DNA from 2 places in the Gordonia sp. DT30 genome. Region 2 is predicted to be linked to the other one. Evidence: riboswitches for the same ligand, from Rfam matches in the RefSeq annotation. Region 2 holds a riboswitch; the other holds the start of a gene.
What was found. Region 2 has a riboswitch for thiamine pyrophosphate ahead of thiC (phosphomethylpyrimidine synthase ThiC). Riboswitches for the same ligand answer to the same signal wherever they lie in the genome.
Positions count from the first base shown of each region.

Region 1: linked by a shared signal. The riboswitch ahead of ACLQ3C_RS03630 (3-oxoacyl-ACP reductase) and the one ahead of thiC (phosphomethylpyrimidine synthase ThiC) in region 2 are both predicted to bind thiamine pyrophosphate.

Region 1 covers NZ_JBNCLY010000002.1:345,613-360,324, reverse strand. Annotated here, with positions in the region: gene ACLQ3C_RS03675 (MFS transporter) at 1-673, shown strand, start outside; gene ACLQ3C_RS03670 (DsbA family oxidoreductase) at 739-1,422, shown strand; tRNA gene ACLQ3C_RS03665 (tRNA-Val) at 1,486-1,557, opposite strand; tRNA gene ACLQ3C_RS03660 (tRNA-Gly) at 1,799-1,871, shown strand; tRNA gene ACLQ3C_RS03655 (tRNA-Cys) at 1,894-1,967, shown strand; tRNA gene ACLQ3C_RS03650 (tRNA-Val) at 1,986-2,060, shown strand; tRNA gene ACLQ3C_RS03645 (tRNA-Gly) at 2,240-2,312, shown strand; tRNA gene ACLQ3C_RS03640 (tRNA-Cys) at 2,335-2,408, shown strand; tRNA gene ACLQ3C_RS03635 (tRNA-Val) at 2,421-2,495, shown strand; TPP riboswitch at 2,555-2,652, shown strand; gene ACLQ3C_RS03630 (3-oxoacyl-ACP reductase) at 2,643-3,416, shown strand; gene ACLQ3C_RS03625 (class I SAM-dependent methyltransferase) at 3,428-4,054, shown strand; gene ACLQ3C_RS03620 (GNAT family N-acetyltransferase) at 4,096-4,671, shown strand; gene zapE (cell division protein ZapE) at 4,678-5,691, opposite strand; gene ACLQ3C_RS03610 (dihydrofolate reductase family protein) at 5,727-6,491, shown strand; gene ACLQ3C_RS03605 (alpha/beta hydrolase) at 6,514-8,142, shown strand; gene ACLQ3C_RS03600 (glycosyltransferase family 87 protein) at 8,236-9,525, shown strand; gene msrB (peptide-methionine (R)-S-oxide reductase MsrB) at 9,588-10,019, shown strand; gene hemQ (hydrogen peroxide-dependent heme synthase) at 10,033-10,728, opposite strand; gene hemG (protoporphyrinogen oxidase) at 10,800-12,203, opposite strand; gene hemE (uroporphyrinogen decarboxylase) at 12,200-13,261, opposite strand; gene ACLQ3C_RS03575 (DUF3000 domain-containing protein) at 13,440-14,078, shown strand; gene ACLQ3C_RS03570 (HRDC domain-containing protein) at 14,075-14,712, shown strand, end outside.
Region 2 covers NZ_JBNCLY010000005.1:20,915-35,626, forward strand. Annotated here, with positions in the region: gene ACLQ3C_RS06735 (Na+/H+ antiporter subunit D) at 1-1,044, shown strand, start outside; gene ACLQ3C_RS06740 (Na+/H+ antiporter subunit E) at 1,041-1,772, shown strand; gene ACLQ3C_RS06745 (monovalent cation/H+ antiporter complex subunit F) at 1,819-2,082, shown strand; gene mnhG (monovalent cation/H(+) antiporter subunit G) at 2,079-2,426, shown strand; gene ACLQ3C_RS06755 (glutamate--cysteine ligase) at 2,452-3,582, opposite strand; gene ACLQ3C_RS06760 (superoxide dismutase family protein) at 3,646-4,329, opposite strand; gene ACLQ3C_RS06765 (LytR C-terminal domain-containing protein) at 4,529-5,023, opposite strand; gene ACLQ3C_RS06770 (DUF3263 domain-containing protein) at 5,115-5,477, opposite strand; gene ACLQ3C_RS06775 (peptide deformylase) at 5,712-6,317, shown strand; gene ACLQ3C_RS06780 (N-acetylglutamate synthase, CG3035 family) at 6,330-7,343, shown strand; gene ACLQ3C_RS06785 (ribonuclease domain-containing protein) at 7,427-7,783, shown strand; gene ACLQ3C_RS06790 (barstar family protein) at 7,780-8,280, shown strand; gene ACLQ3C_RS06795 (ABC transporter substrate-binding protein) at 8,318-9,277, opposite strand; gene ACLQ3C_RS06800 (hypothetical protein) at 9,301-10,086, opposite strand; gene ACLQ3C_RS06805 (siderophore-interacting protein) at 10,083-10,835, opposite strand; gene ACLQ3C_RS06810 (GNAT family N-acetyltransferase) at 10,883-11,230, opposite strand; TPP riboswitch at 11,512-11,625, shown strand; gene thiC (phosphomethylpyrimidine synthase ThiC) at 11,616-13,322, shown strand; gene thiD (bifunctional hydroxymethylpyrimidine kinase/phosphomethylpyrimidine kinase) at 13,319-14,236, shown strand; gene ACLQ3C_RS06825 (HAD-IIA family hydrolase) at 14,246-14,712, shown strand, end outside.

The DNA of each region.
Region 1 (14,712 bases), on a different contig from region 2:
CATCGCCAACATCCTCTTCGCCGGCCTCGGCGTGACCCTGACCGCAGTCGTCTACTTCCTCTCCCTGTATGAGGAGCAGGTTCTCGGCTACAGCGCCGTCCGCACCGGCCTGTCGCTGGTCCCGATGACCGTGATGACGGCGATCGGCGCGATCGCGAGTCAGAGACTGGTGGCGAGGTTCGGTCCGCGATTGTTGCTCATCGTCGGCAGCGTCGTCTCCGCCGGCGGCTTGGCATGGCTGTCGAGAATCCCGGTCCACTCCGACTATGCGATCTATGTACTGGGGCCGACGCTCGTCGCCGGGGCCGGGATGAGTCTGATGTTCGTGCCGATCGTCGCGGCCGCCACGATCGGGATCGACCACCAACACGCCGGTCTCGCATCAGGGTTGGTCAACATGTCCCGTCAGGTCGGTGGAGCGATCGGGCTCGCACTCCTGGTCACCGTCGCAGCCACCACGGCCACTCACACCGGACTCAGCGCGGCGGACGGTATCGTCCACGGCTACCGCACCGTCTTTGTCATCATCGCCGCGGTCAGCCTCGTCTTGACCCTTGTCGCCGCACTGCTTCCGGCCACACCCAAGTCCGTTCCCGCCCAGGCGAACCCCGAGCAGACGAACCCCCAGCAGTCGGACCCCGAGCAGGCAGACCCCGACCGGGTCGCCAACTGACGCACCCGCGTCGACACCACGCTCCGAAGAAACCACCCTCCACACAAGTAAAAGGACATTCGACAATGACCAGATCGACACCAACGCAGACGTCGGCGGCAGCACCACAGGGTAAGCGGCTCCAGATCGATGTCTGGGGTGACCTCGCCTGCCCGTGGTGCTACATCGGCAAGAATCGGCTCGATCAGGCCATCGGATCTTCGCCGTACGCCGAGGCCATCACCGTCAAGGTCCGTTCCTTCGAACTCGACCCGGGCATGCCGGCGGAGTCGAAGCCGAACCTTGAGCTTCTCCGCGCGAAATACGGCTTGTCCCCCACCGAAGCCATGGGTATGGAGGAAAAGGTCGCTGCCATCGCCCACCACGAGGGGCTGCCCTACACCGGAGATCGGGTGCTGTCGAACAGCTTCGACGTTCACCGGGTCCTGCACCTCGCCGACACCTTTGGGCTTGCCGGGGAGTTGCTCGGCGATCTTCAACGAGCACTGTTCAGCGGTCGCGCCGACGTCTATGACCACATCGTGCTCGCCGACCACGCCGACCGCCTCGGCATCCCCCGAAGCCGGGTCGAAGCAGTCCTATCGGGTGACGAGTTTGCCGACACGGTTCGCGCGGACGAGACCGAAGCCCGTGAACTCGGCATCACCGGCGTGCCCTTCACGGTCTTCGACGGTCGCATCGCGGTCGCCGGCTCCACAGACTCCGACGGCTACGCCGAGGCGATCAACCGCGCGTGGAGCACCGAATAGACCTGTCACAAGGGCGAGGAGGAAGAACCGGACCGGTGAGCGGTGTGAATATCGGCAACAGAGTGGTCCCGGCTGGGATCGAACCAGCGACCTTCCCGGTGTGAACGGGACGCTCTTCCACTGAGCCACGGGACCGTGTGGCCGGCGCTCGGGGCGCCGGTGCACGAGGAGGAAGGTTACACGGCGAAGGTCGTGTTCGGCAAAATGCAGGTCGTCTCCTGCGTGCCGCTCCGAGCCCCCCAGATCCGCGACATCTCGGCAGCTCCCTGTGTGTCAGGGTGAGTTGAGACCAGCCGATTTGGTATCTCCGTGACGTTCGGATAATGTTCTGTCCCGCGCCGCGAGCACCATGGTCCACAAGATCGCTCGCGGGCATGCGGATGTGGCGCAGCTGGTAGCGCATCACCTTGCCAAGGTGAGGGTCGCGGGTTCGAATCCCGTCATCCGCTCGGCGCGAGTGAACTCGCATCTGGTGGTGTGGCCGAGTGGTGAGGCAACGGCCTGCAAAGCCGTGTACACGGGTTCGATTCCCGTCGCCACCTCCACCGCCAATTTCATATCCCGCGCGATTAGCTCAGTGGGAGAGCGCTTCCCTGACACGGAAGAGGTCACAAGTTCAATCCTTGTATCGCGCACCACGAAACCCGCCGCGTACCGGCGGGTTTTCGGCGCTCTCGGACTCCTGTCGGCCGCACCTGATTCGTGAGCAATTTCCGCCGCCGGTGCGTGGAACGCGCCTGCGCATTTGGCGTATGGGCGGCCCATCGAATATGGTTGCGCAGCACGTCCTGAGCGATCGGATCGGCTCAGGGAACATGCGGATGTGGCGCAGCTGGTAGCGCATCACCTTGCCAAGGTGAGGGTCGCGGGTTCGAATCCCGTCATCCGCTCGGCGCGAGTGAACTCGCATCTGGTGGTGTGGCCGAGTGGTTAGGCAACGGCCTGCAAAGCCGTGCACACGGGTTCGATTCCCGTCGCCACCTCCAATTCCATATCCTGCGCGATTAGCTCAGTGGGAGAGCGCTTCCCTGACACGGAAGAGGTCACAAGTTCAATCCTTGTATCGCGCACCACGAAACCCGCCGCTCGCCGGCGGGTTTCTTGCATCCGCGGCACCCATACGATCTGATGGCTCTCTGACACGGGGTGCCGGCATCCGGCCGGCTGAGATCACACCCGTCGAACCTGCACCAGTTCGGACTGGCGAAGGGATGGTCACCGTGCCTGCTGCACTGCCGATTTCCGATCACGTGGTACTCGTCACCGGCGGCGGCCGCGGTCTGGGCGCCGAGATCGTCCGCGCCGTGGCGGCCGAGAGCGCGCGCGTGGTCATCAACTATCGTCGCAGCGCCGACGCGGCGGCCGCACTGGCCACCGAGATCGGGCCACGCGCCGTGGCGATCGCCGCCGATGTCGCCGACCCAAACGCCGTCCGATCGATGATCGACACTGCTGCAACGTATTTCGATCGGCCGATCAGCGCGGTTGTCACCAATGCGCTGCCCGACTATTCGTTCAACGGCGATGCGCGCTCGCATGCCGACGACCTCAGCTGGTCCGAACTCGACGCCCAGTTCCGCGGTGTCGTCGGCGGTGCGCTGAACACGGTACAGGCGGCGCTGCCCGGACTGCGCGCGAGCGGCGGCGGCCGCATCGTCACGATCGGGACCAACCTATTTCAGAATCCCGTCGTGCCGTATCACGACTACACCGCCGCCAAGGCCGCGCTGCTGGCCCTGACACGCACGCTGTCGCACGATCTCGGACCCGACGGAATCAACGTCAACATGGTCTCCGGCGGTCTGCTGCGGACCACCGACGCCAGCGCCGCGACCCCGTCGGCCGTCTTCGACGCGATCGCCGCCACCACCCCGCTACGGTCGGTGACCACGCCGCGTGAGTTCGCCGACGCGGTGCTGTTCTTCCTCTCCCCGTGGGCCCGCGCGGTGACCGGTCAGAACCTCGTCGTCGACGGCGGACTGGTCAAGAACTGACGTCCCCGTCGATGGCTCACCAACCCGGATACGACGCACTGGCGCAGCTCTACGCGACAACCTTTCCGACCGCATTCACCACACCGCTCGAGCGCCATTCGATCGAGGTCTTCACCGAAACTGTCCGTGCTCGCGCCGACGATCCCGTCGTCGTGGACGTGGGATGCGGAATCGGCCACGTCGCAGCACATCTGGCGGCCGGCGGCGTGCAGGTCATCGCCGTGGATCCGAGCAGCGGGATGGTAGGCATAGGACGCGCGACCCACCCGCACATCGATTTTCGTTACGGCGACGCCGGGCTCGACGAGGTGGAACTGTCCCGCGTCGATGCAATTCTCGCCCGGTTCAGCCTCATTCACCTATCCCCCGAACTGATGCCCGCGGTGCTCACGTCGTGGCGTCGCCGGTTGCCTGCGCACGCGATGGTCCTCGTTGCCGCGCAGAGCGCCGATGAACCCGGCGTCCACGAATTCGACCATGCCGTCGCGCGCGCGTGGCGGTGGCATCCCGACACCCTCGCCGAATATCTCGCCGCCGCCGGCTTCGAGGAGCACTGGCGCACGCTGAGCCACCCGGACCCGCAGCACCGCTTCCCCGAGGTCCACATGCTCTCCGGGATCGGCGGCCGCACCGCCTGAGCGCCGATCATCCCGGGGCTATCGTGGCAGCCATGACGAGCATGTCCGCCCAGCCGGAACCCGCCGAGGTGATCGTCGACCTCGTGACGGATCCGGCAGATGCCGGTCTGGTGGCCGCGCTGGCCGCCTCGACGTTCCCGCTGGCCTGTCCGCCGCATTCACACCCGGATGACATCGCGGGGTTCATCCGCGCCCACCTGAGCCCCGAGAACTTCGCCGGATACATCGCCGCCGCCGACTCCGACGTGCTGCTAGCCCGCACCGCCGACGACACGCCCGTCGGGTATGCCCTCGTGCGCCATCGCGAGCCGGCCGATCCCGATGTCGCCGCGCTGATCACGGATCGGCCGTCGTCGGAGGTGTCCAAGGTCTACGTACTGCCCGATCATCATGCGAAAGGCCGCACCGACTCGCCGTCGCGGCTGCTGATGGGCGCGGCAATCGCACGCGCCGACAACCGCGGCGCGGCGTCGGTGTGGCTCGGGGTGAATCAGGAAAACGTTCGGGCACAACGGTTCTACGCAAAGATGGGGTTCAGTCGAGCCGGAGTGAAGACGTTCGATCTCAACGGCACGATCGAACACGATTACGTCCTGGTCCGGCACCTGAGCCGGTGACGAGCCTCAGACCGCGGACTCCGCGAACCTCGACAACGCCAGCAGGCGCGATGTGGCGCGCAAGTACTTCTTCCGGTAGCCACCGGCGAGCATCTCCTCGGTGAAGATCTCGTCGAGCTTGGCACCGGAGACTGTGACGGGGATGTTGGCGTCGTAGAGACGGTCCGCGAGCACCACCAGTCGCAGCGCCACCGACTGATCCGGTGCGGGATGTACGCCCTCGATGCAGACCAGGGATACGCCGTCGACAAGTGCTTTGTATTTGGACGGATGCAATTTGGCCAGGTGAGCGCACAGATCATCGAAGTCGTCGAGCGTGGCGCCGTCGGTCGAGGAGGCCAACGCGACCAGGTCGTCGTCCGACCTCGGCTCCGGGGCGGGCGGCAGGTCGCGATGACGGTAGTCGGGTCCGTCGACGCGAATGGTCTCGAAGATCGCAGCGAGCTTCTTGATCTCACGCAAGAAGTCCTGGGCGGCGAACCGGCCCTCACCGAGCTGTCCGGGCAACGTGTTCGACGTGGCCGCGATCGACACCCCCTTCGCGGTCAGTTCGGTCAGCAGCCGCGACACGATCATGGTGTCGCCCGGGTCGTCGAGTTCGAACTCGTCGATGCACAGCACGTTCTGCTCCGACAACCGCTCGACGGCATTCATGAAGCCCAACGCCCCGACGAGATGGGTGACCTCGACGAATGTCGCGAACGACTTCGGCGCGGGCATCGCGTGATAGATCGACGCGAGCAAGTGCGTCTTGCCCACCCCGAAACCGCCGTCGAGGTAGAGCCCGACCCCCTGTGCGGTCTGCTTGCGGGAGAAGAGTCCCTTCTTGCCGCCGCGCGCCTTCTTGGCACGTTCGACGAAGTCGCGGGCCTTGGTGACCGCCTCCGTCTGCGACGGTTCGTCGGGGTCCGGGATGTAGCTGTCGAAGCTCACCGAATCGAAGGTGGACGGCGGAACCATCTCCTCGATCAGCTGCTCGGGAGAGACCACCGGGTTCCGGTCGGACAGACGTGCCACCATTGGGGCAGGATAGCCACAGCCGACCACGAGGAATGATGCTCCACCAGCACAAAGCGACCCAGGTCACATCCGCCGACCCCGGCGATGCCGGGGATCTACTCGAGATCGCCGGTCTCTATCGCTACCCTGACGCACTCGAGAAGCCCTTTGTCCGGGCCAACATGATCGCCTCGATCGACGGAGCGACCGCGGTCAAAGGGACATCCGGCGGGCTCGGCGGTAGCGGTGATCGCGCGATCTTCCGGGTGCTGCGCGGTCTTGCCGACGTGGTGGTCGTCGGCGCGCGCACGGCCATCGCCGAGGGCTACCACCAGCCGGGGCCCGACGCGGTGTTCGCCGACGCCCGCCGGCGCGCAGGCCGGTCCGCGGCACCGATGCTGGCGCTGATCAGCAACTCCTTGTCGATCGACACCGACTATTCCCCACTCGCCGACCCCGCCACCGTCGTGTTCACCTGCACGAACGCGCCCGCCGCAGCCAGGCGGGCGCTGACCGAACACGGCGCCACCCTGCTCGATTGCGGGACCGGCCAGGTCCGATTCGACAGTGTGCTGGCACATCTCGCACGACTCGGCAGGACCCGTGTGCTCTGCGAGGGCGGCCCGAGCCTGCTCCGAACGGTCGTCGCCGAGGGGCTCCTCGACGAACTGTGCCTGACCACCAGCCCGACCCTCGCGGCCGGAGACGCCACCCGCATCCTCGCCGGGCCGGCGCTGAGCGAGCTCGCACGGATGCGCGCAGCGCACATTCTCTCCGACGACGAGGGATTCGTGTTCACCCGCTGGGCACGTGATCGCTGACCGGTTGGCTACGCTCGCCGTCATGGCCTTGGGGAGATATATCGTGCCGCGCGGTACTCGGTCGCCGGTGATCTCGGAACACACCACACCGTGGCGACGGCGACTGCTGGTGGCGAGCGTCGCCGCCGCCCTGGTCGGCGTGTCCGCGTGCGCGGTCGGACCGAACCCGGGACCACCCCTCGTGCCGGGTGGCGGCGGGGCAGGCCCGGCCCCCGCCTCATCCAGCGCGCCGGCCAAGGCACCGACGCTGCAGAAACCGGCGCATGACCTGGCGTGGGAAGCCTGCGGTCCGAAGATCGCCGGCGACTACCGAACGGCCGCCCCGTCCGGACTGAGAATCGACTGTGCCGATCTGCCCTCCGCGATCAACCCGGATCGGCCCCAATCCACGTTGTCGGTCGGGATGACCCGGATCAGCACCCCACAAACACCCGCCGACGCCGCGCCACTGGTGCTCACCTCCGGCACCGACATGCCATCCTCGCGGACCTTGCTGTTGCTCGCGTCGGGTTCGGGCCGCACCCTGCTCGACAAGCATCCGGTGGTGGCCGTCGATCGGCGCGGTATCCCCCAGAGCACCCCGGTGGATTGTCTGACGCGCGCCGACCGGCACACGTACGCCGACAACGGTCTGACGCGGGGCACCTCGCAGGATCGCCGCATCAGCGACCTGGCCGGGGCGGCCGGAGAAGCCGCCGACGGGTGCACCGAGACGCTCTCCCCCGACCAGCTCGCGTTCGGAATCCGCTCGGCCGCCTCCGATCTGGAAACCCTGCGCAAACGCTGGGCGGTCCCACAACTGGGCCTCATCGGTGTCGGCGAGGGCTCCGACGTCGCCATCGCCTACAGCGCTCTGTATGGCGGCCGCACGGGTCGCATCATCCTCGACACCCCTACTCCGTTCGGCGCCAACGCCCGTGACACCGCTGCGGCGCGGGCGACCGGCGTGCAGGCGGCACTGACCACCTTCAGCCAACGCTGCTCGGTCCTCGGCCCCGCTTGCGCGCTCGGCGCCAGCGGGGCATCGGTCATCGCCGATGTCCTCGCCAAGGGGCGTACCGGCCATCTCGGCCCGCTCTCCGACACCGAGGCGCTCGCGGCCATCACGACCGGCATCGCGCTGGCCCCGAATTCCCCAGAGGGCATCGGCGGCGTCGCCTCGGCGATCGCCGCCGCCGATCGTGGCGACACCGGAGGACTCGCCGACCTCGCCGGCCGGGCCGATGCATTGCGACTCACCGACGGGCAGATCGTCGCCGACTGCAACGATGTCACCGGACCGGTCAGCCAGAACGAGATCGCGAACCTGATCACGACCTGGTCCAAATCGAATCCACTGACCGGCGCCGACGCCGCGCTGTCGCTGATGCGGTGCAACGGATGGGCCGCCGGTGAGGCGGTCGCACCACCCAGCACCTTTCCGGTCGCACCACTGGTCCTGAGCAACCCGGGCGACCCGATCAACGGCGGCACCGGCGCCACCGGCCTCGACGCCTTGTTCACCCGCGCGCGGACCTCGCCGGTGAGCGTGAGCTGGAACGGTGTGGGCTACTCGGCGCTCGCCCGCAGCAGCTGCGTCGCCGATGTCGTCGCCGACTACGTCGCCTCCACTCCCTTGGCCGGTCCGTCGGAACGGGGCTGCCCGAGCTGACCCCTGGGGACGGCCAAACCGGCGGCCCGGGAGATCCCACGCGGCGGCCAGGGAAGGTCGAGCCGTTCCGGGCGCACGTAGTACGGTTCGCGGGTGGCCTTTCTCGACAGGTACCTCTACCCGCAGATGCCCGCACAGCGCATCATCCCGCTGGTGCTGTGGCCGATCACCGTGATGATGATCTTCCAGCGGTCGGTCCTTCTGGGCGTCAACGGTGACCGGACCGACGACTTCCGGCCGGTGTACAACGCGGCGCTGGCGTTCCTGAACCGGCAGCCGGTGTACGCGGAAAACCTCAACACGGTCGATCCGCACTACCTGTATCCCCCGTCGGGCACCCTGCTGATGTCGCCGCTGGCGGTGATCGACCCGGAGCGCGCCCGCTGGCTGTTCATCGCCCTCAGCGTCGTCGTGCTGATCGTATGTGCCTATCTGATCACCCGGCTGTTCGGTTTCGGCGCGCGGTCGTGGGTGCTGCCCACGGTGCTGTTCTTCTTCTTCAGCACCGAAACCGTGACCCACACACTCGTCTTCACCAACTTCAACGCCTTCGTGCTGCTCGGCCTTCTCGCGTTCCTGATCCTGATGCTGCGCAGGCAGGACTGGTGGGCGGGTGTCCTCATCGGGTTGACGTTCGCGGTCAAACCCGTCCTCGTACCGCTGCTGCTCCTGCCATTGCTGGTGGGACGCTGGCGGATCCTGGTGAGCGCCATCGCCGTTCCGGTGATCTTGAACATCGTGGCGTGGCCGGTGTCGGCGGACCCGAAATCCTTTGTCACCCGTACGATCCCCTACCTCGGTGAAGCCCGGGACTACTACAACAGCTCCATCGTCGGCAACGGCGCCTACTTCGGCGTCGCCGACTGGCTCATCATCGTCCTGCGGATCGCATTCTGCGTGATGGCGGTCTTCTCACTGTGGTTCCTCTACCGCTACTACCGCCACACCAACGAGTTGCTCTGGCTCACCACCTCTTCCGGCGTGCTGCTGTGCACCACGTTCCTGGTCGGTTCGCTCGGGCAGGGTTACTACTCGATGCTGCTGTTCCCGCTGGTGATGTCGGTGTTCATCCCGGGCTCGCCGATGCGTAACTGGCCGGCCTGGCTCGGCGTCTACGGCTGCTTCACCTTGGATGCCTTCAATTCCGTTCGCTGGCCGGACTTCGGTCGGCAACTGGAATACAACAAGGTCACCTGGGGCTGGTCGCTACTGATGATCGCGGTGTTCTGCGCCCTGCTGTTCCGGTACCTGGACATGCGGCGCGACGGCGTCGCCGGTAGCTGGCGCGACTGGTCGGCGCCCGCCGACCCGGTGACTGCCGCCCCGGCGCACACACCGTCCACGGAAGCCGGCGGCGTCGGGTCCCAGCCGGTCGGCGGATGAGATCTCGTCCGCTGCGATGACCGAGGCTGGCGAGTGCTGTGACGGGCTCGTACGGTGGAACCATGACCGATATCCCCGCCCAGCAGACGCCCGCCGAGTTGGCCGATCTCACCGACGAACAGTGGCGGGAACGTCTCACGCCCGCTGAATATCGTGTGCTGCGGCAGGCAGGTACCGAGGCCCCATTCGTCGGCGAGTACACCGACTCCACAACCACCGGTGTGTACCGCTGCCGGGCCTGTGGCGCCGAACTGTTCCGCAGTGACCAAAAGTTCGAATCACATTGCGGCTGGCCGTCGTTCTTCTCGCCTCTGGCCGGGGACACGATCATCGAGCGTGTCGACGACTCGCTCGGCATGAGCCGCACCGAGGTGCTCTGCGCCAACTGCGGCAGTCACCTCGGGCACGTGTTCGCCGGCGAGGGCTATGACACCCCGACCGACCTGCGCTACTGCATCAACTCGATCAGCCTGACACTCGAACCCGAAGAGTAGGCCGGCCGCCGCGTCAGGGCAGCGTGTCGACGAGCGCGGCGGGCTCGACCCGCGGCCCCGTGAAGAACGGCGTCTCCGTGCGCACGTGCATCCGCGCCTCGGTGGCGCGCAGGTCGCGCATCAGGTCGACGATCCGGTGCAGCTCGGGCGCCTCGAACGCCAGCAGCCACTCGTAGTCGCCGAGCGCGAACGAGGCGACGGTGTTGGCGCGCACGTCCTTGTATTCGCGCGCTTCCTTGCCGTGGTCGGCGAGCATCTTGCGGCGCTCCTCGTCGGGCAGCAGATACCACTCGTAGGACCGCACGAACGGGTAGACGCAGATGTAGTTACCTGGCTCCTCGCCGGCGAGGAAGGCCGGGATGTGACTCTTGTTGAACTCAGCAGGCCGATGCACCGCGACGTTGCTCCACACCGGGGTGCTGGCGCGGCCCAGGGCGGTCTCGCGACGGAACCGGTTATAGGCGGCCTGCACGTCCTCGATCTTCTCGGCATGCCACCAGATCATGTAGTCGGCGTCGGCACGCATCCCCGACACCTCGTAGACGCCGCGCACGATGACGTCGGTGTCCTCCAGCGACTTGAAGAAGTCGGTGATGTCGGACTTCACCGAGTCGCGGTCGTCGCCGAGTTCACCCGGCCGGACGGCGAACACCGAGAACATCAGATAGCGGATTGTGGAGTTCAGTTCGGCATAGTCCAAGCGGCTCATGAATCCATGGTGCCACTCCGGACCGCTGTCGGCCGCACCCAGGTCTTTGGACCCAAGCGCCCAGTAACTGCTCAGCCGAGACCGGCGAGCAGCCGGTCGGCAGCTCGCCCCGCCTGACCGATACAGGCGGGGACGCCGACACCTGCGTAGGACGACCCGGCGAGAGCCAGGCGCGCCGGAACCGCGTCGAGCACTTCCCGCATCCGCGTCAGGTGGCCGGGTGCGTAACGGGGCAGTCCTCCCGTCCAGCGTTGCAGCCGGGTGCCGAGAACGTGTGCCGAGACCGGAGCCAGCCCGGCCGCGGCACAGATCCGGTCCAGATCGGCCAGCGCCCACGAGCGCACCCTCGAGTCGATGTCGGGAACGGTTGCCGCATCGGGCACCGGATCGCCATATCGCCCGAAGGAGGCGCGTACCGACACCGGGGCGTCGCCGGAGCCGATATGCGCCCACTTCTGCGAGGACAACGTGAAAGCCTTGGGGCGCAATTCTTCTCCCGTGGCCACCAGCACCCCGGAGTGTTGGGGCAACGGTGTCGCGGGGGCCAGTGCGATGGACAGCACCACCGACGAGGCGGGTTCGACCGACGCCAGCGGTGCGGAGACGTCCGGAAATGCTTGTGCGAGAAGCTGTGCGGTGACCCACGCGGGTACGGCAAGGATGACCCCGTCGTAGCCGGCGTCGGCGGCAGGCACGCCTTCGGTCCGCACCGACCAGCGATCGGCGACCGGGGTCACCGCAGCGACCGTGGCGCCGGTCCGGACGGTGGGGTGGGCCGCGGCGGCGAGGGCCTCGATGAGGATCCGGTATCCGCCGATCAGTGCGCCGAACACGGGACCCGAGGCGCCGCCGCGCCCGAGGAGGTCGTCGACCGCTCTCGACAGACTCGGCGACCCGTCGTCCAGTCGCGCCGCCAGGGCCGGGATCGCCTCGCGCACACCGATGTCGGCGGCCAGTGACGAATACACACCACCGAGCATCGGGTCGACGCTGCGCGCGACGACCGACGGCCCGAAGCGGCCGGCGACGAGTTCACCGACACTCATGTCGGTTCCCGGCCGCCAGGCGAACGGGCGCTGCGGCTCGGAGCCGATGCGGGCGAGATCATCGGCGTCGGCGAGTCCGGCCACCGCATCGGCGGACGCCGGGATACCCATCAGTGCGGGGCTCGGCATGGGATGCAGATCGCCGCGTGCCCAGATCGCGGGACGACGCGGCGTCGGCGAGACGATGCGGTCGGCGAGGCCGAGTTCGGTCACCAGGTCGACCGCCTCCGGGCGCCGCACGATGAACGCCTCGGCGCCCACGTCGACGGGCTGACCGGCGACGTCGACGGTCCGCAGAACTCCCCCGAGCCTCGACGCCGTCTCGTACAGGTCGATCGTGACCTCGGGGCCCAGTGCGCGGCGCAGACGATAGGCGGCGACGAGACCGGAGATCCCGCCGCCGACGATCGCGATCCGGGTGGGCGTCACAACGAATGGATGAGTTCGACGGCCCTGGTCAGTGCATCGGGATCGGTGTCGGGCAGCACACCGTGTCCCAGGTTGACGATGTGGCCGATAGCCCCGGCCGCGAGCGCGCGCTGACCGTCGGCGAGGAGAGATCGGATCTCGCGTTCGAGCACCGTCGGGCCGGCGAACAAGACGGTCGGATCGAGATTGCCCTGCACGGCCTTTGGCCCGGAGATGCGGCGCACCGCCTCCTCGAGCGGCACCCGCCAGTCGACCCCGATGACATCGGCCGGGGCGGCCATGTCGGCGAGCAACTCGCCGGTGCCGACGCCGAAATGGATTCGTGGGACACCATATCCGGCGATCTCGGCGAAAACACGGCCGATGTGCGGTGCGACGTAGGTCCGATAGTCGGCCACCGACAACGCGCCCGCCCACGAGTCGAAGACCTGCACCGCGTCGACTCCGGCGTCGAGCTGGACCTGCAGGAAGGTGATGGTGATGTCGGCCAGGCGCGCCATCAGCACGTGCCACGTGTCGGGATCCCCGCGCATGAGTGCCTTGGTCTGGACGTAGTTGCGGCTGGGGCCGCCCTCGATGAGGTAGGAAGCCAACGTGAACGGTGCCCCGGCGAAGCCGATCAGCGCGGTGGTGTCGTCGAGCTGGTCGAGGATCTGTGCGACCGCCCGGCTCACCGCGCCGACCGCGGCCGGGTCGAGCCGCGGCAGCGCATCGACGTCACCGGCGGTACGGACGGGCGATTCGATGACCGGCCCGGTGCCCGCGACGATGTCGAGCCCGATACCCGCCGCCTTGAGCGGCACCACGATGTCGGAGAACAGGATCGCGGCGTCGACGTCGTGGCGCCGGACCGGCTGCAAGGTGATCTCGCAGACGAGGTCGGCGTCGAAACATGATTCGAGCATTCCGTGGTCGGCGCGCAGCGCGCGGTACTCCGGTAGCGACCGACCGGCCTGCCGCATGAACCAGACCGGTCGCCGGCTCGGCGACTCGCCCCGGGCGGCGGCGACGAGCGGCATACGGGTGTGGCTTCGGCGGGTGCGTGGTAGGTGCGACATCACCGCTCACTCTGCCATGAGCTGTTCGGGCGAGGATCGGCATGGTCGGGCGGTCGGTCACCCGTCACCGCGGCGTCACCCATCACCGTCCGCCGCGGCGTCACCGTCCGCCGCGGCGTCACCGTCGCCCCGGCGCGCCTCCGACGCCCGGCGTGTTCCGCGTCATACCGTCGGTGACGTGACCTCCTCCGGAGCTCCGACGGAGCCTGCTGACTTCCGCACCGCGGTCGAGTCGCTGCATTCCGCACGTATCCGGCACGAGATCGAGGTCGGGCCGATCCGCCCCCCACAGCGTCTCGCGCCGTACAGCTATGCGGTGGGCGCCGAGGTGCGGTTGCCCGACTCACCCGATGACCTCGATGCCGACTCGCAGGGCAGCGCATTCGGTCGGCTGATCCTGCTTTACGATCCCGACGGCCAGGATGCCTGGAACGGGACGATGCGCCTGGTCGCCTACATCCAGGCCGAGGTCGAGGCCGCCCTCGCGATGGATCCATTACTGCCCGAGGTCGCGTGGAGTTGGCTGAGCGACGCCCTGGGCGTGCCGGTGGGTCAGACCACCTCCGACGGCAGCGTTCGGGGTAGTTCAGGTGCGGCAGTCGAGGTGACCGCTCTGGGCGGCACCGTCACCTCGACCACGTCGGTGCGCTACGGAGACATCGCGGGGCCACCGCGAGCGCACCAGCTCGAACTCCGCGCATCGTGGACCGCCGCGGCCTCCGACGGACTGGGCGGACACCTCGAGGGATTCTGTGAGGTCTTGGCGTCGGCCGCGGGCCTTCCGCCGGTGGGCGTCACCGAACTCGGGTCGGCGTGAGCGCCCCCGACACACCAGCAAACCCGGAAGATCCCACGGACTCCCGGCCGGTCACCCCGCTACTGAGTCCCCGTGACGGTATCCCGCCGGTGCTCACCTCAGCAGACGAATTCGCCGATGCGGCAACCCGACTGGCGCAGGGCACCGGTCCGGTCGCCCTCGACACCGAGCGGGCATCGGGCTACCGCTACTCTCAGCGCGCCTATCTCATCCAGATCCGGCGCACCGGGGCGGGGTCCTTCCTCATCGACCCGACCGAAGAACCCGAGGCACTGCAGCCGGTCATCGACGTGCTCACCGAACCCGAATGGATACTTCACGCCGCCGACCAGGACCTGCCCTGCCTGCGTGACCTCGGATTCGAGGCGAACGAATTATTCGATACCGAACTGGCCGGCCGCCTACTCGGCCTACCGAGGGTGAACCTCGCGGCGGAGGTCGAGGAGTTCCTCGGCCTCGGGCTGCAGAAGGGCCATGGTGCCGCCGACTGGTCGAAGCGACCGTTGCCGCAGGATTGGCTCAACTATGCCGCGCTCGATGTCGAGGTGCTCGTCGAGTTGCGCGACACGATGGCCGACGCACTCACCGAAGCGGGCAAACGAGAATGGGCCACCGAGGAATTCGCCTACGTGCT
Region 2 (14,712 bases):
ATCTTCCTCGTGGGGATCGCCTTCGCCTATGCCATCACCGGCACCCTCAATCTGGCCGAGATGGCGTTGCGCCTCGACCACGTCCCCGACGGCACCCGCAACGCGTTGTACGCCGTGCTGCTCGTCGCCTTCGGCATCAAGGCCGCGGTCTTCCCCTTGTCGACGTGGCTACCCGACTCCTACCCCACCGCCCCGGCCCCGGTCACCGCGGTGTTCGCCGGATTGCTGACCAAGGTCGGCGTGTACGCGATCATGCGCACGCACACGCTGCTGTTCCCGGGCGGATCGATGGATTCGGTCCTGCTGGTCGCGGGCCTGCTGACGATGCTGGTCGGCATCTTCGGTGCGATCGCCCAGTCCGACATCAAACGTCTGCTGTCGTTCACCCTGGTCAGCCACATCGGCTACATGGTGTTCGGGATCGCGTTGTCGTCGAAGATCGGGATGAGTGCGGCGATCTACTATGTCGCCCACCACATCCTCGTGCAGACCACGCTGTTCCTGGTCGTCGGACTCATCGAACGCCAGGCGGGCTCGGCGTCGCTGCGGCGCCTCGGCGGCCTCATCGCGAGTCCGGTGCTGGCCGCGCTCTTCCTCATCCCGGCACTCAATCTCGGTGGCATCCCACCGTTCTCGGGCTTCCTCGGCAAGGTCGCACTGATCGAGGCGGGCACCGCGAACGGGTCGGTCCTGGCGTGGGTGCTGACCGTCGGCTCGGTGGTGACGAGCCTGCTCACGCTCTACGTCGTCGCCCGTATCTGGACCAAGGGTTTCTGGCGCCCACGGGCCGACGCCCCCGAGGGTGAGCTCTCCGACACCGTGCCGTCGGCGTTGATCGACGAGCGGGCCGACATCGCCTTCGACGACCGCGCCGACGTCGGCCGGATGCCCCTGACGATGGTGGTGCCGACCGCGCTCATGGTGGCCGTCGGTCTGGCCCTGACCGTGTGGGCGGGCCCGATCTTCGGGTTCACCGACCGTGCCGCCTCCGACATCATCGACCGCAACGTCTACATCGGAGCCGTACTCGGGAGTCACCGATGAGTGAGAAGCGACCCGACCGGATCGCCCCGGTCAAACCCGTCGGCAAGGGCCCGGCCAAGCGGCTGGTGATCAACATCGCCCGCTACTCGGTGCTGTTCTTCGCATGGACGACGGTGCGGGCCTGGGTGTGGCTGCACACCCGGCTGCGGCTACCGCGCAGGCTGGGCGGTGACGGTCGCGAGGCCGCCGTCCGGCTGTGGTCGATCGCCTGGCTCGCCTTCGTGTGGGTGCTGTTGTGGGGCAACGTGTCGTGGGCAAATATCATCGCCGGGTTGGTGCTCGCGATCGTCATCGGGCTGGTCCTGCCGCTGCCGCGCGTGCCGGTCGAAGGACGAATCCATCCGGTGACGGTGTTCCTGTTGATCTGCCGTCTGATCGTCGACTTCTTCGTCTCCAGCGCGCAGGTGGCCTGGGTGGCCGTCCGGCCCGGCCGACCACCGCTCGGTGCGGTGATGCGGGTACGGCTGCCGATCAAATCCGACATGGTGCTGACACTGGCCGTGGACTACCTGAATCTGGTGCCGGGCACGATGGTGCTCGAGATCGACCACCGCCGCCGCATGCTGTATGTGCACGTATTCGATGTCCGCTCGGACAAGAAGGTGCGTCACTTCTACCAGCAGGTGGCGTTCGTCGAGAAGATGTTCATCAAGGCCTTCGAGCGCGACAGCGAATGGCAGCCGAGCCCGTATCACGGCATCGACGACGACTACCACCGCGTGCGATGAGCCCAGCCACGGCCCCGCAAGCGATGACCCCGAAAGGAGGTCGGCGATGACCGTCGTCTGGTACTTCGTCGCCGCAGCCCTGCTCGTCTCCGCCATGTTGGTGATGGGACGAATCCTGTTGGGGCCCACCACTCTTGATCGATTGGTGGCGCTCGACGCGCTGATCGCGCTGTGCATGTGCGGGCTGGCGGCATGGGCCGCCTACAGCGGCGACACCACCGTCGTGCCGGGTATCGTCGCGCTGTCGCTGGTGAGCTTCGTCGGGTCGGTGGCCATCGCACGATTCCGGGTCCGGGACGATCAGGCATGATCACCGACATCGTCAGCGCCATCTTCCTCATCGTCGGTTCACTCATGGCCGTCACCGCGGCGATCGGGATCCTGCGTTTCCCCGACACCCTGTCCCGAATGCACTCGGCCACCAAACCCCAGACCCTGGGGCTGCTGATGATGCTCATCGGCGCGATGGTCGGCATCGGCGGTTCCGACAGCGTCACCAACGCCGACATCGGCATGCTGATCCTGGCCGGGTTGTTCGCGCTCATCACCGCACCGGTGGTCGCGCACCGCATCGGCCGCCTGGTCTATCAGGAGCAGCGCGCACAGGACGGCCTGATCGCGCGCGACCAGATGGAACAAGGCGACCGGGACTAGACCGGACCAGACGCGACCGGGCCCGCTACTCCAGTTCGCCGACCACCGACGCGACCACCGCGCGCAGGTCATGGGTCTGCGCGTACACGGCCCGCTGACGCTGATAGCTTGTGCCGCGCTCGATGATCCCGGCCACCCGGTCGAGTTCGTCGAGGCAGCCGAGGTCGGCGGCCACCGGTTCGAGCCTGCGCACGATGTCGGTGAGGTCGTCGGTCACCAGCCGCTCGTTGCACTCGGAGTCGAGGATGATGATGGCCTCGAGTCCGTATCGCGCGGCGCGCCACTTGTTCTCCTGCACCAGCCACGGCGCCATCTGCGGCAGCGTCTCGCCCGCCGAGAGCCGGCGGTCCAGGTCGACGACGAGGCAGTGGATCAGCGCCACGATCGCCGACAGTTCGTCGAGGTTGGTCATCCCGTCACACACCCGCACCTCGATGGTGCCCAGATGCGGTGACGGCCGGATGTCCCAGCGGATCTCGTTCAGTTGATCGATGATCCCGGTGGTCTTCTGGTCGGCGACGAATCCCTCGAACTCGCCCCAGGTCTCGAACTGGAACGGCAACCCGGCAGTCGGCAACTGCTGGAACATCATTGCGCGGTTGCTGGCGTATCCGGTGTCCTGGCCTGCCCACATCGGCGACGACGCCGACAGCGCCAGCAGATGCGGGTAGTAGTTCAGCAGCGACGACAGGATCGGCAGCACCTTGTCGCGATGGTCGATCCCGACGTGCACATGCAGTCCCCAGATCAGCATCTGCCGGCCCCACCACTGGGTGCGTTCGATCAACTCGGCGTAGCGATGGCCCTCGGTGAGCAGCTGTGTCGACCATTGGGCGAACGGATGGGTACCGGCGCCGTAGAGGTCGACGCCGAGTTCGTCGACGACGCCGCGCACCGCGTGCAGCGTCGACGACAGGTCGGCCATCGCGTCGGAGGTGGTGCGGCAGATGCCCGTCACCAACTCGACGGTGTTGCGCAACAACTCTTTGTGAACCTTGCCGACCAGCTCCGGATGCCGGCCACCGAATTCGGCGAACACTGCGGCCGCCGAATTCGACAGGTCGCCGGTGACCTTGTCGGTGAGCGCGAACTCCCACTCGACGCCCAGCGTCGGGGCGGGTGACCCCCGGAATTCGATCGGGGTGATGAGAGGCATGGCTTCACCGCCTCGGTGTCAGGTGGTGGTCGGGGTCAGGTGGTGGTCGGGTCGGGTGGTGGTCTACTCCCCGGCCTTGATCACACCGCAGGCCAGCCGTCCGCCGCCGTCACCGGTCTTCATGGTCTCCTCGTCCGGGCCGGGCTGGCCGTTGGCCGAGTACCGGCTGGGGATGTTGGCGAAGTTGTCGGCGTTCTCGTGGATGATGATCGTCTTGTCCGACACCTGTGCGAGCTTCACCGCCGCCGTCGACGTCGTGGTGGTGCCGGAGCCGTCGGGCAGGATGTTGATCGAGATCAGGTCGCCACTCGACGGATGTCCGGTGTGCCCGTCGACCTGCAGGTGCGCACCGGCCGAGACGAACTTGTCGCCGGTGTTGCAGGCACTGCCGGCATGGATGTGCATGGCGTGGAAGCCGGCCGGGATGCCGCTGCCCGCCTTGACGGTGACGGTCACGCCCAGCGCCGACCCGCTCGGCTTGAACACGGCCTCACCGATCTGCTTGCCGTCGGTGCCGATCAGCGTGGCGGTGCCGTTCTCCGAACTGCTGGCCGGGATGTTGTCGGCGTCGACCAGTCCGCCCTGCGGCGCCTGATTGCCGGTCTGCACTGCGGGAGTGGTGCCCTTGTCGGTGGTGGTGGGCTCGTTGGGAGTACATGCGGCCAGCGCCAACCCGACGGCACCTGCCGACGCGAGCACCGCCAGCGCACGGAAGGTCTGAGAGCCTGATTTCGAATTGACGGTCATCTCGCTCCTCGAGTGATGGGTGATGGAACACAGTTCGGCCGGGCCGCTCGCTCCCGGCGCCGGGTGGCCCGTGGTCCGGTGTCAGCGCCGTGGGCCTGCGCACTGAAGTATGCGGGATCGATCCGGTGCGTACCGGCTCGGGGGTGCGCGCCGGCCGTCGCACCGTGACCCGCTGTCACCGTCGCACCGCGACCCGCTGTCACCGTCGCACCGCGACGACCGCGACACCGCCGGCGCACCGAGTGAACGAACTCGCCATGTTCGCCCGGGAATCGACGGAATAGTCGTTGTCGAGGGCCTGTGCGATCTTCTGGGCCTGCGCCTTTTGTCCCGGAGTCGAGTACACGATGGTGTTCTCGGTGAAACCACCCTGGCTGTAATTGCTTTCGGAGGTGATCCCGGCCGTCGTGAAACCCTTGCTCTTCAACTGGTCGTCGACCACTGTGGCCAGGCCGTTGACGGTGCCCGCGTTGATCACGCATACCTTCGCGGAGTTCGTCGCCGACGATTGCGTCGGGGCGGGCGCAGCCGAGGTCGGTGCGCCCGACTGCGCGGCTCGTAGCTGCGCCTCGGGATTTTTGCCCGAGGTGGCCGCCGAGTGCCATCCCAGTCCCACGCACACGATGGCGACCGCAAAGAGCAGCATGGCGCCGGCCCGCAGTGGCAGGCGATTCGACTCGCGATCAGCATTCATCACCGACGACCTTAACGCACATCCGCAACGCACCTGCCCCGTGTCGCCGGCGGCCCGGGGCTCGCGGCGTCCACTGCGGAGGTGACTTGCCCTAGGTGATTTCGAATCCGAGCCGCCGCGCCGCGCGCGCCTTCTGACGGGATGCGCGGAGTCGGCGCAGTCGCTTCACCAGCATCGGATCGGCCGCCAGCGACTCGGGCCGGTCGACCAGGGCGTTGAGGATCTGGTAGTAGCGGGTCGCCGAGAGCCCGAACAGTTCTTTGATCGCCTCTTCCTTGGCCCCGGCGTACTTCCACCACTGCCGTTCGAAGGCCAGAATGTCGTGCTCGCGGCGCGACAACCCGTCCGGCCCGACCGCGTTCGGGTCGGTGGCCTGCGAATCGGCGGTGTCCGGGGCGGTATCGGATTCGCGACGTTGCTCCTGCTGTTTGCTACGCGCTGCTGCGCCGTCCATCTCGCTCCCTCGACGATCTCGCTGCGACCTCACACACCACCGGCTTCGGCGACCCCGGCACACGATCCGGTTGCGTTTGCCTCCGGAATCACAGCGGTGTGGTTCGTGAATATCTAACCACGCACAGCACCGGCGAACGCGGCGTGACTCGCGGGCGGGGCCCGAGTCTGTGTCTCCCCCGGCGAACCCATCTGCCTTCCGGCCCATCTGTCGCCGCACAGTAATCTGTCGGTCATGGCAATTCTCCCGATCTGCATTGTCGGTGAACCCGTGCTGCACCGCGTGACCGAGCTCGTCGAACTCGACGACAGCGGGCGGCCGTCGGAACAGATCGTGACGCTGCTCGACGACATGTACGAGACGATGGACGAGGCCAACGGCGTCGGCCTGGCCGCCAACCAGGTCGGCGTGGGCAAGCGACTGTTCGTCTACGACTGTCCCGACGGCGAAACGCGCCGGTCGCCGACCCGCCAACGCGGTGAGGTCATCAACCCCGTACTCGAGACCTCCGAGGTCCCCGAGACCATGCCCGACCCCGACGACGACGACGAGGGCTGCCTGTCGGTGCCGGGTGAGCAGTTCCCCACCGGTCGCGCCGACTGGGCGCGCGTGGTGGGTATCGATCGCACCGGCGCCGAGGTGGTGATCGAGGGCCACGGGTTCTTTGCCCGCATGCTCCAGCACGAGGTCGGTCACCTCGACGGCCATCTCTACGTCGACGTCCTCGTCGGCCGCAACGCGCGCGCGGCGAAGAAGACCATCAAACGCAACGGCTGGGGTGTGCCCGGGCTCACCTGGCTCCCCGGCGAACAAGCCGATCCGTTCGGCCACGACGACTGACCGGGCGTGTCGGTGACCGGACCCGGAAGCGACCTGGGCGCCTATCGCGGTGATCGGATCGTGGTGCGCTACCGGCTCGGTGACGCCGCGCCCGGGGATTGGCGCGACGCGCCCAATCCGCGTTCGGCGACGCCGGGCGGTCCGACGCAATCGGATGTGACGGGACACCTGCTCGACGACGGCGATCCGGTGCGGGTCGAACGTGACGGGACGGTCGAATCCATCCCGCGCGCCGCGATCAGCTCGATCCGGTTGCTGTCGGCCGTTCCGGTCCGCAACAGCGAGATCCGCGCACTCGAATACGCCGCCGCGCTGGCCTGGCCCGGTATCGAGCACGAGTGGATCGACGGGTGGCTGGTGCGCGCCGGTGGTGGGATCTCCCGGCGGGCCAATTCGGCCATCGCCCTCGACCGCTCGCCCCGGACCGATGCGACGACCCTGAGCGCCATCGAATCCTGGTACCGCACACGGCATCTGCCACCGCTGATCGCGGCGCCGGAACGACTGTTGCCGAGTCGGCTCGCGGGCACCCCGGCCTCAGGTGAGAACCACGTGCTGACAAGGGAACTCGCCGCCCGGCGGTCGGTGCGCGCAGACGCCGACGTCGTTCTGGCGCCGGGACCCACCACCGAATGGGTGCGCGCCTATCTGGGTCCCGACGCCGATGTCGACGCCGGGTCGGCGGTGGTGTCCGCATCGGCCGGCACCGATTCCACGGTCACCTTCGCGACCGTCGAGTCGGCCGGGCGTCCCGTCGCGATCGGACGCGGCGCGCTCACCTCTGCACCGGATTCACCGACCCGCTGGCTGGGGATCACCGCAGTGTGGACCGACCCCGGGCGACGCCGGGAAAGGCTGGGCGACGCCGTCCTCGCGACCTTGCTGGCCTGGGGCGCCGAGGCGGGCGCGTCGCGCGCCTACCTGCAGGTCGCGGCCGACAACGGGGTCGCCGGAAACTGGTATCGCGCCCGGGGTTTCACACTGCACCACCGGTATCGCTACCTCTCCCGGGAGCGCCCGCGGTGACCGAACCCACGCAACGGCGCAAGCGGGCGGTCATCACCGTGGCCACCGTGGTGGTCATCGCACTTCTGGGCTTGCTCACCTGGATGCTCGAGGACTCCGGCGACGACGCCGGGTCGACGACCCCGAATGCCGCCCCCGCCACCACGCAGGTCCCGGCCCGGGTGACCCGGACCCTCGCCCTGATCGACACCGGAGCGTGGCCGGAATCGGCCCACGCACCCGGTACCCGCGGCGGCATCGAGTTCCGCAACGGTGAGGGACGGTTGCCGCGCACCGCTTCTCGCGGCCGGCGGATCAGTTATCGCGAGTGGGACGTCAACCCGAAGAAGCCCGGGCATTCGCGCGATGCCGAGCGCATCGTCACCGGCGATGACGGCTCCGCGTGGTACACCTTCGACCACTACCAGACCTTCGTCCGGATTCGAGGACCGAACACGTGATCCCACAACCCGTTTCGCTCACCGGATTCCTCGCCGACGCCGCCGGCCACGGTTCCGCGGTCGGCCTGGCCACCACCGCACACGACCCGACACTGCGCCTGCCCGCCGGTTTTCGCTCCGTCCGGATCGAGGGTCCGCGCCTGACGACCCGCGACGACCTCTTCTCGACCTTCGCGCAGGAGTGGGATTTCCCTGGTTATTTCGGCCACAATGCCGACGCCTTCGACGACTGCATGCGCGATCTCGATCGGCCCGCCGGCACGACGGGCCTCCTCACCGTCATCACCGACGCGCAGGACGTCCTGACATCCTCGGCGCGCGCCTTCACCTGGTTCGCCGAATCCATGGTGTTCTATCGCGACCACTATCGCGATGTCGCAGATCCGCCCGCGGCCTTCGCTCTCTTGTTGATCACCTCGCCCGCGGCCCGGCGCGCCACGGCGGCCCGCTGGGCCGATGCGGGCGTGGCGGTGGCCGCGGTGGATCTGCGCGCCTGAACGTGTCACCGTGGCGGCCCCCCGCCGAGCGCCCGCGTCACTGCCCGGCCGCCCGGGCCAGGGCCGGCCGGAGCTGGTCGAGGACGTAGACGGTGGCCTTGGGTGCCGGCTCGTTGAGTCCGGTGATCTGCATCTGGTTCAGCATCGCGACGGCACCGGTTTTCACCGACGCAAGGTTGCGGTAGCCCGGCAGGCTCTCGAGTCGGGTACGCAAATCGTCTGTCTGCGTGGCCATCACGAGTAGGTCGGAGTTTAGCCAGGGAATGTTCTCGGCGCTGATCTGCACGCGCGGTTGCCCACTGGTGCGGCTCTGCTGGATCAGCCGGGGCGCCATCGTCAGGCCGAGCGAGGCGAACAGTTTTCCCGCCCCGTCATTCGGATCACCGAGCACCGAGATCTGGTCGGAGCCATACATGTAGGCAAAGGAATAGGTCTTGCCCTTCAGTCCCGGATACTCGTTCGCGATGGCGCCGATCTTGCCGTCGACACCGGCGATGATCTCCTTGGCCTTATCCGGTTGATGCAGGATGGTGCCCATCAGCGTCACCATGTCCGGCCACGGGTCCACCTGTGCGCCGCTGATCTTGTCGATGGTCGGGGCAAGCTCGGTCAGCTTGTCGAAAACCCCACTCATCGAGGCGAATCCGGGTGCGACGATCAGATCGGGCTTCAGGGTGGCCACGGCGGCGACGATGTCGCCGTTCGGGTCGAGCGGCGTCGAGTCCGCGAGTTCGGTGCCGTACCACGGCGGAAGCTGATGGGCGGTCGTCTGGATCGCGTCGTAGTAGCCGACCGGCTTGCGCCCGAAGGACAACAGCACATCGGTCCACTGCCCGCCGAGGGTGACGATCCGCTGGGGTGTGTGCGGGATCGTCACCGATCTCCCGTCGGGCAGGTTGAGCTGCACCGAGCCGCCCGCATCGTCGTCCGCCGGCGCCGAACACCCGGCGACGACGGCCACGATCAGGGCCGCGAGGACGGCGGTCAGTATCCGGATTCTGCTCACTACCCCTCGCGTTCTCATACCGAGCACGGCACCATCGCGTAGGCGGCGATCACACAGACACTTTCGTTGGAGAGCTTCCATTTGTCGTCGAGCCATATCCATTTCATCGGCTTGTATCGAGAGCCGTTGCCCACCAACGACATCTGCAGTTGCGCTGTCTGCGTGGTGGCGTTGACGGCCACCGGACCGACGATCTGGTAACTGAAGCCGGCATCGGGATAGGCCGCCATCAGTCGCGCCACCGCGTCGACGGATGTCAGCGCCCGCTGCCCACCCTGCAATTCGGCTGCGCGCGCCGTCCGGGAGGCACCGGTGTTCATGGCCACCTTGACCTTGGTGGTCAATTGCGCAGCGGAGAGCGCCGCGGGCGCGGCGCTCTGCTGTGCGGGGGCCTGCGGCGCGGTGCTCTGCTGTACGGTGCTCTGCTGTACGGAGGCGGCGGTCGGCGCCACCGCACCGGCTGCGGGCGGGACTGCCTCCGTCGGAGCCGGCTCGGGCGTCTGGCCGGCCGGCGCCTGCGGTGTCGTCGGTCCGGGCGCTGCCGCAGCCGCGGCCGCCTGCGGGCTCGGTGCGCCGAGGTTCACGACGGTCGGCTGGGCCGCCGTGCTCTGCAGCCCCCCGCGATTGTCGGCGACGAGCAGTCCGACGACGCCGATCGTCACGATCAATGCCGAGGTGACCGCCGCGATGCCGGCCGAGGCCAGCACCGTCGGCCAGTTCAGGGACGAGCCGGCGGCCTCGCCCGACTGGTCGGCCGCCGCATCATTCCCGGCGGTGTCTTGTGTAGTCGGATAGCTCATTTCGAGTCGACCTGCCAGTACGCCTGGGCTTTGACACCCTTCTTCCCGAGTCCGTACTCCGTCCGGAACACCTGCGCCACGGCTCGAGTGGCCACCGAATCCAGTGCAACCCAGCCGAAGTGATCGGGTTGCGGGGCCGCCGCGGCGCGCACCGCGTCGACGATCGCAGTCCCGTCGGCGCCCCGCTCGATCCAGTGCACGGTGTCCTGTGGACGCACCCTGATCGGCAGCTCACGATCGTCGGCGTGCGAGTACTCGAACCAGATCGTCGCCGCCCCGGGAGCCAGCGTCTCGCTCAACGCGTCGAGCAGCGAGTTGATCGCCGGCAGCGATGCGGCGTCGCCGGCGATCAGCCAGCCTGCCGGCGCCGGATTCCGAATCGTGAACTTGGACCCCATGAACGTGGCGCCGATGGTGTCGCCGGGCCGGACGGCGAGCGCCCACCGCAGCGCGGCGCCCTCGTGGACGGCGAACTCGATGAAGAAGGTGTCGGTGCCGGCGTCCGGGTCGACGATCGTGTACCCCCGCTGGTGCGCACTGCCGTCCGACTCGAACCAGAGCCGCACCCACATCGTGGGATGGATCGGGTGGTCGGCGAGCAGGCCACCGCCACGCAACCCGATCCGCAGGTAGTGGTCGGTGATCGTATCGGTACTGGTGACGGTGAACTCGTAGTCATCGGCGCGCAGCAGCTTGAGAACTGCCCCCTGCCATCCGCGCGACGCTGCTTTCTGGCTTGTCTCGGCCATGCCGAACGGCCCCTCTCCTCGAAATGTGAGGACAGGATAACCTAATCTCAGATCGGAGCCAACGGCACGATCCCGGGATGCCCGTCGAGGAAGTCCTTGGTGAACGAACAGACCGGGCGCACCCGCGCGCCCTGGTCCCGGATGTAGGCGAGGGCTCCACGCGCAAGTCGCGTTCCGAGTCCGTGGCCGGTGTATTCGTCATAGAGCACCGTGTGCAACACCGTGATGGTCCGCTGACCATCGGCCTCCTCGACCGAATAGCCCAGGACGCCGACGAGGTCACCGGCCACCCAGAGCTCGAATCTCTCCCGGGACGGATTGTGGACGACCTGCGAGATCTGCTGCAGAATCGACTGCGCCGACTGCGGCGGGCGGTGCCGGTGTTTGCGATTCATTGGTCCTCACCCCTCATCACGTCGTGCTGAGACGACGAATTGCGTCGCTCGGCTCCCCCCGAACGACAGATCCTCTCTGTGATCCCGATCACACAATACCCTACGGTTACGTAGGCGCAAGTCTTTCGCGCGCAAATTGCCTGTGAACAAAGCCGACACACACCCCGGCAACAGCAACGTGCATCAGCAACCAACGCCGGGCAGCCGACATCCGGCAGCCGGGTCCGGGACCTTGCGGGTAGGGTGGCCACTGCGCACAGTCGTGACGCAACGCTCATACAACTTCACCACGCGGGGGCTCCCACGTTCCGGGGGCTGAGATGGCGACTGGCGGTCGCCGACCGCCCGAACCTGTCCGGATAATGCCGGCGTAGGGAGATCGACCATGAAAACACGTGTGCCCACCGATGCCGCAACCACCGAGAATGCAGCCACCGAGAGCACGGTCGGGAGCGACATCCTCACCACCGGCCCGATCGAGGGCAGCACCAAACATCATCTCGAGATCGGTGACCTGCGAATCGGGCAGCGCCGCATCCATCTGACCAACGGTGAACATCTCGACGTCTACGACACGTCGGGGCCCTACACCGACACCGATGCCGTCATCGACGTCGACAAGGGGCTGCCGCGCACCCGCGAGTCGTGGCAACGGCCGGCACCCGTCGATGGGGCAGCCACCCAATTGGCCTGGGCCCGTGCCGGTCTCGTCACACCGGAGATGCGTTACATTGCAGCCCGCGAAGACGTCGAGGTCGAGCTGGTGCGCACCGAGGTGGCCGCCGGCCGCGCGGTGATCCCGGTCAACCACCGGCACCCCGAGTCCGAGCCGATGATCATCGGCAAGGCCTTCGCGGTGAAGATCAATGCCAACATCGGCAATTCGGCGGTCAGCAGCTCCATCGCCGAGGAGGTCGAGAAGATGGTCTGGGCCACCCGCTGGGGCGCCGACACCATCATGGATCTCTCGACCGGGTCCGATATCCACCTGACCCGCGAATGGATCTTGCGCAATTCGCCGGTCCCGGTCGGGACCGTCCCCATCTACCAGGCGCTGGAGAAGGTCAAGGGCGATCCGACCGAACTCACCTGGGAGATCTACCGCGACACCGTCATCGAGCAGGCCGAGCAGGGTGTCGACTACATGACCGTGCACGCCGGGGTGCTGCTGCGCTACGTGCCACTGACCGCCCGCCGGGTCACCGGCATCGTCTCCCGTGGCGGCTCGATCATGGCGGCCTGGTGCCTGGCCCATCACGAGGAATCCTTCTTGTACACCCACTTCGACGAGCTGTGCGAGATCTTCGCCCGCTACGACATCACCTTCTCCCTCGGTGACGGATTGCGGCCGGGCTCGATCGCCGATGCCAACGACGAAGCCCAATTCGCCGAGTTGCGCACCTTGGGCGAACTCACCACAAAGGCGAAATCGCATGGGGTGCAAGTGATGATCGAGGGCCCCGGCCACGTGCCGATGCACAAGATCGCCGAGAACGTACGGCTGGAGGAGGAACTCTGCGAACAAGCACCCTTCTACACGCTCGGACCGCTGGCCACCGACATCGCACCCGCCTATGACCACATCACCTCGGCGATCGGGGCGGCGATGATCGCGCAGGCCGGCACCGCGATGTTGTGTTACGTCACCCCGAAAGAACACCTGGGACTGCCCGATCGCGACGACGTGAAGGTCGGCGTCATCACCTACAAGATCGCCGCGCATTCAGCAGACCTCGCGAAGGGACACCCGCGCGCCCAGGAACGTGATGACGCATTGTCCAAGGCGCGCTTCGAGTTCCGGTGGACCGACCAGTTCAATCTGGCCCTCGACCCCGACACCGCCCGCGAATATCACGACGAGACCCTGCCCGCCGAACCGGCCAAGACGGCGCACTTCTGCTCGATGTGCGGTCCCAAGTTCTGCTCCATGCGGATCTCGGCCGATGTGCGCACCTATGCCGAGGAGAACAATCTGGTCACCGCCGAGGACATCGATCGCAAGATCGCCGAGGAGATGGCCGCCAAGTCTGCCGAATTCGCCGACGCCGGCGGCCGCATCTACCTGCCGATCGATGCCGGGAACCCGGCATGACCGACTCGCCGGGCAGCGAGGCCGGCTCGGCGGATACCGGCGATCCACCGCTGTTGCCCACGGCCGCACCGGGTTCGACGCCGGTCCGGGTGATGACGATCGCCGGCTCGGATTCCGGCGGCGGCGCGGGCATCCAGGCCGACCTGCGGACCTTTGCTCTGCTGGGTCTGCACGGCTGCGTCGCGGTGACGGCGGTGACGGTCCAGAACTCGTTGGGGGTGAGCGGTTTTCATGAGATCCCCCCCGAGGTCGTGGCCGCACAGATCGATTCGGTCGTCTCCGACATCGGGGTCGGTGCCGCCAAGACCGGCATGCTGGCGTCGGAGCCGATCATCGAAGCGGTCACGCACGCCTGCGTCGACGCCGGCATCGGCCGCGACGGCGCGGCACCCCTGATCCTCGACCCGGTGTGCGCGTCGATGCACGGCGATCAGCTGCTGGCCACCGAGGCGCTGGATGCGCTGCGCAACAAGCTGTTCCCACTGGCGACGATCGTCACGCCGAATCTCGACGAGGTTCGCCTGATCACCGGCATCGAGGTCGTCGACGAGTCCACCCAGCGCGACGCGGCGCGCGCACTGCACGACCTCGGTCCGCAGTGGGCGCTGGTCAAAGGCGGGCATCTGCGCGGCAGTGCGCAGAGCCCGGACCTGTTGTTCGACGGCGCGTCATTCGCCGAGTTCACGCATCCCCGCGTGGACACCGGCCACGATCACGGCGCCGGGGACACCCTCGCCGCGGCCATCGCATCCGCGCTCGCCCACCGCTACTCGGTCCCCGACGCGGTCGCCTTCGCGAAGACGTGGGTGACGCGCGGCCTGCAGGCCGCCTATCCGCTCGGCGCCGGACACGGCCCGGTGAATCCGCTGTGGCGGGTTCACCGGACGGCGGACGACGGCGTCGCCGTCCGCTAGCGTGGGGCCATGAGCTGGAACTACCTCATGGACATGGATGGCGTTCTCACCCGCGAGGAGCATCTGATCCCCGGCGCCGACGCCCTCATCGACGAGTTGCGCGACAACGGCATTCCGTTCACCGTGCTCACCAACAACTCGATTCGCACGCCGCGCGACCTGCGTGCACGTCTGCTGCGGACCGGCCTCGACATCCCCGAGGACTCGATCTGGACCTCGGCACTGGCCACCGCACGCTTCCTCGACACCCAGCGTCCGGGAGGTTCGGCCTATGTGGTCGGCGAGTCCGGGCTGACGACGGCGCTCCACGAAGTCGGCTATGTCATCACCGACGCCGACCCGGACTACGTCGTACTCGGGGAGACCCGGACATATTCGTTCGAGGCGATCACGACCGCGATCCGATTGGTCGAACGCGGCGCCCGGTTCATCGCCACCAACCCCGATGCCACCGGCCCCTCCACGCAGGGTTCCCT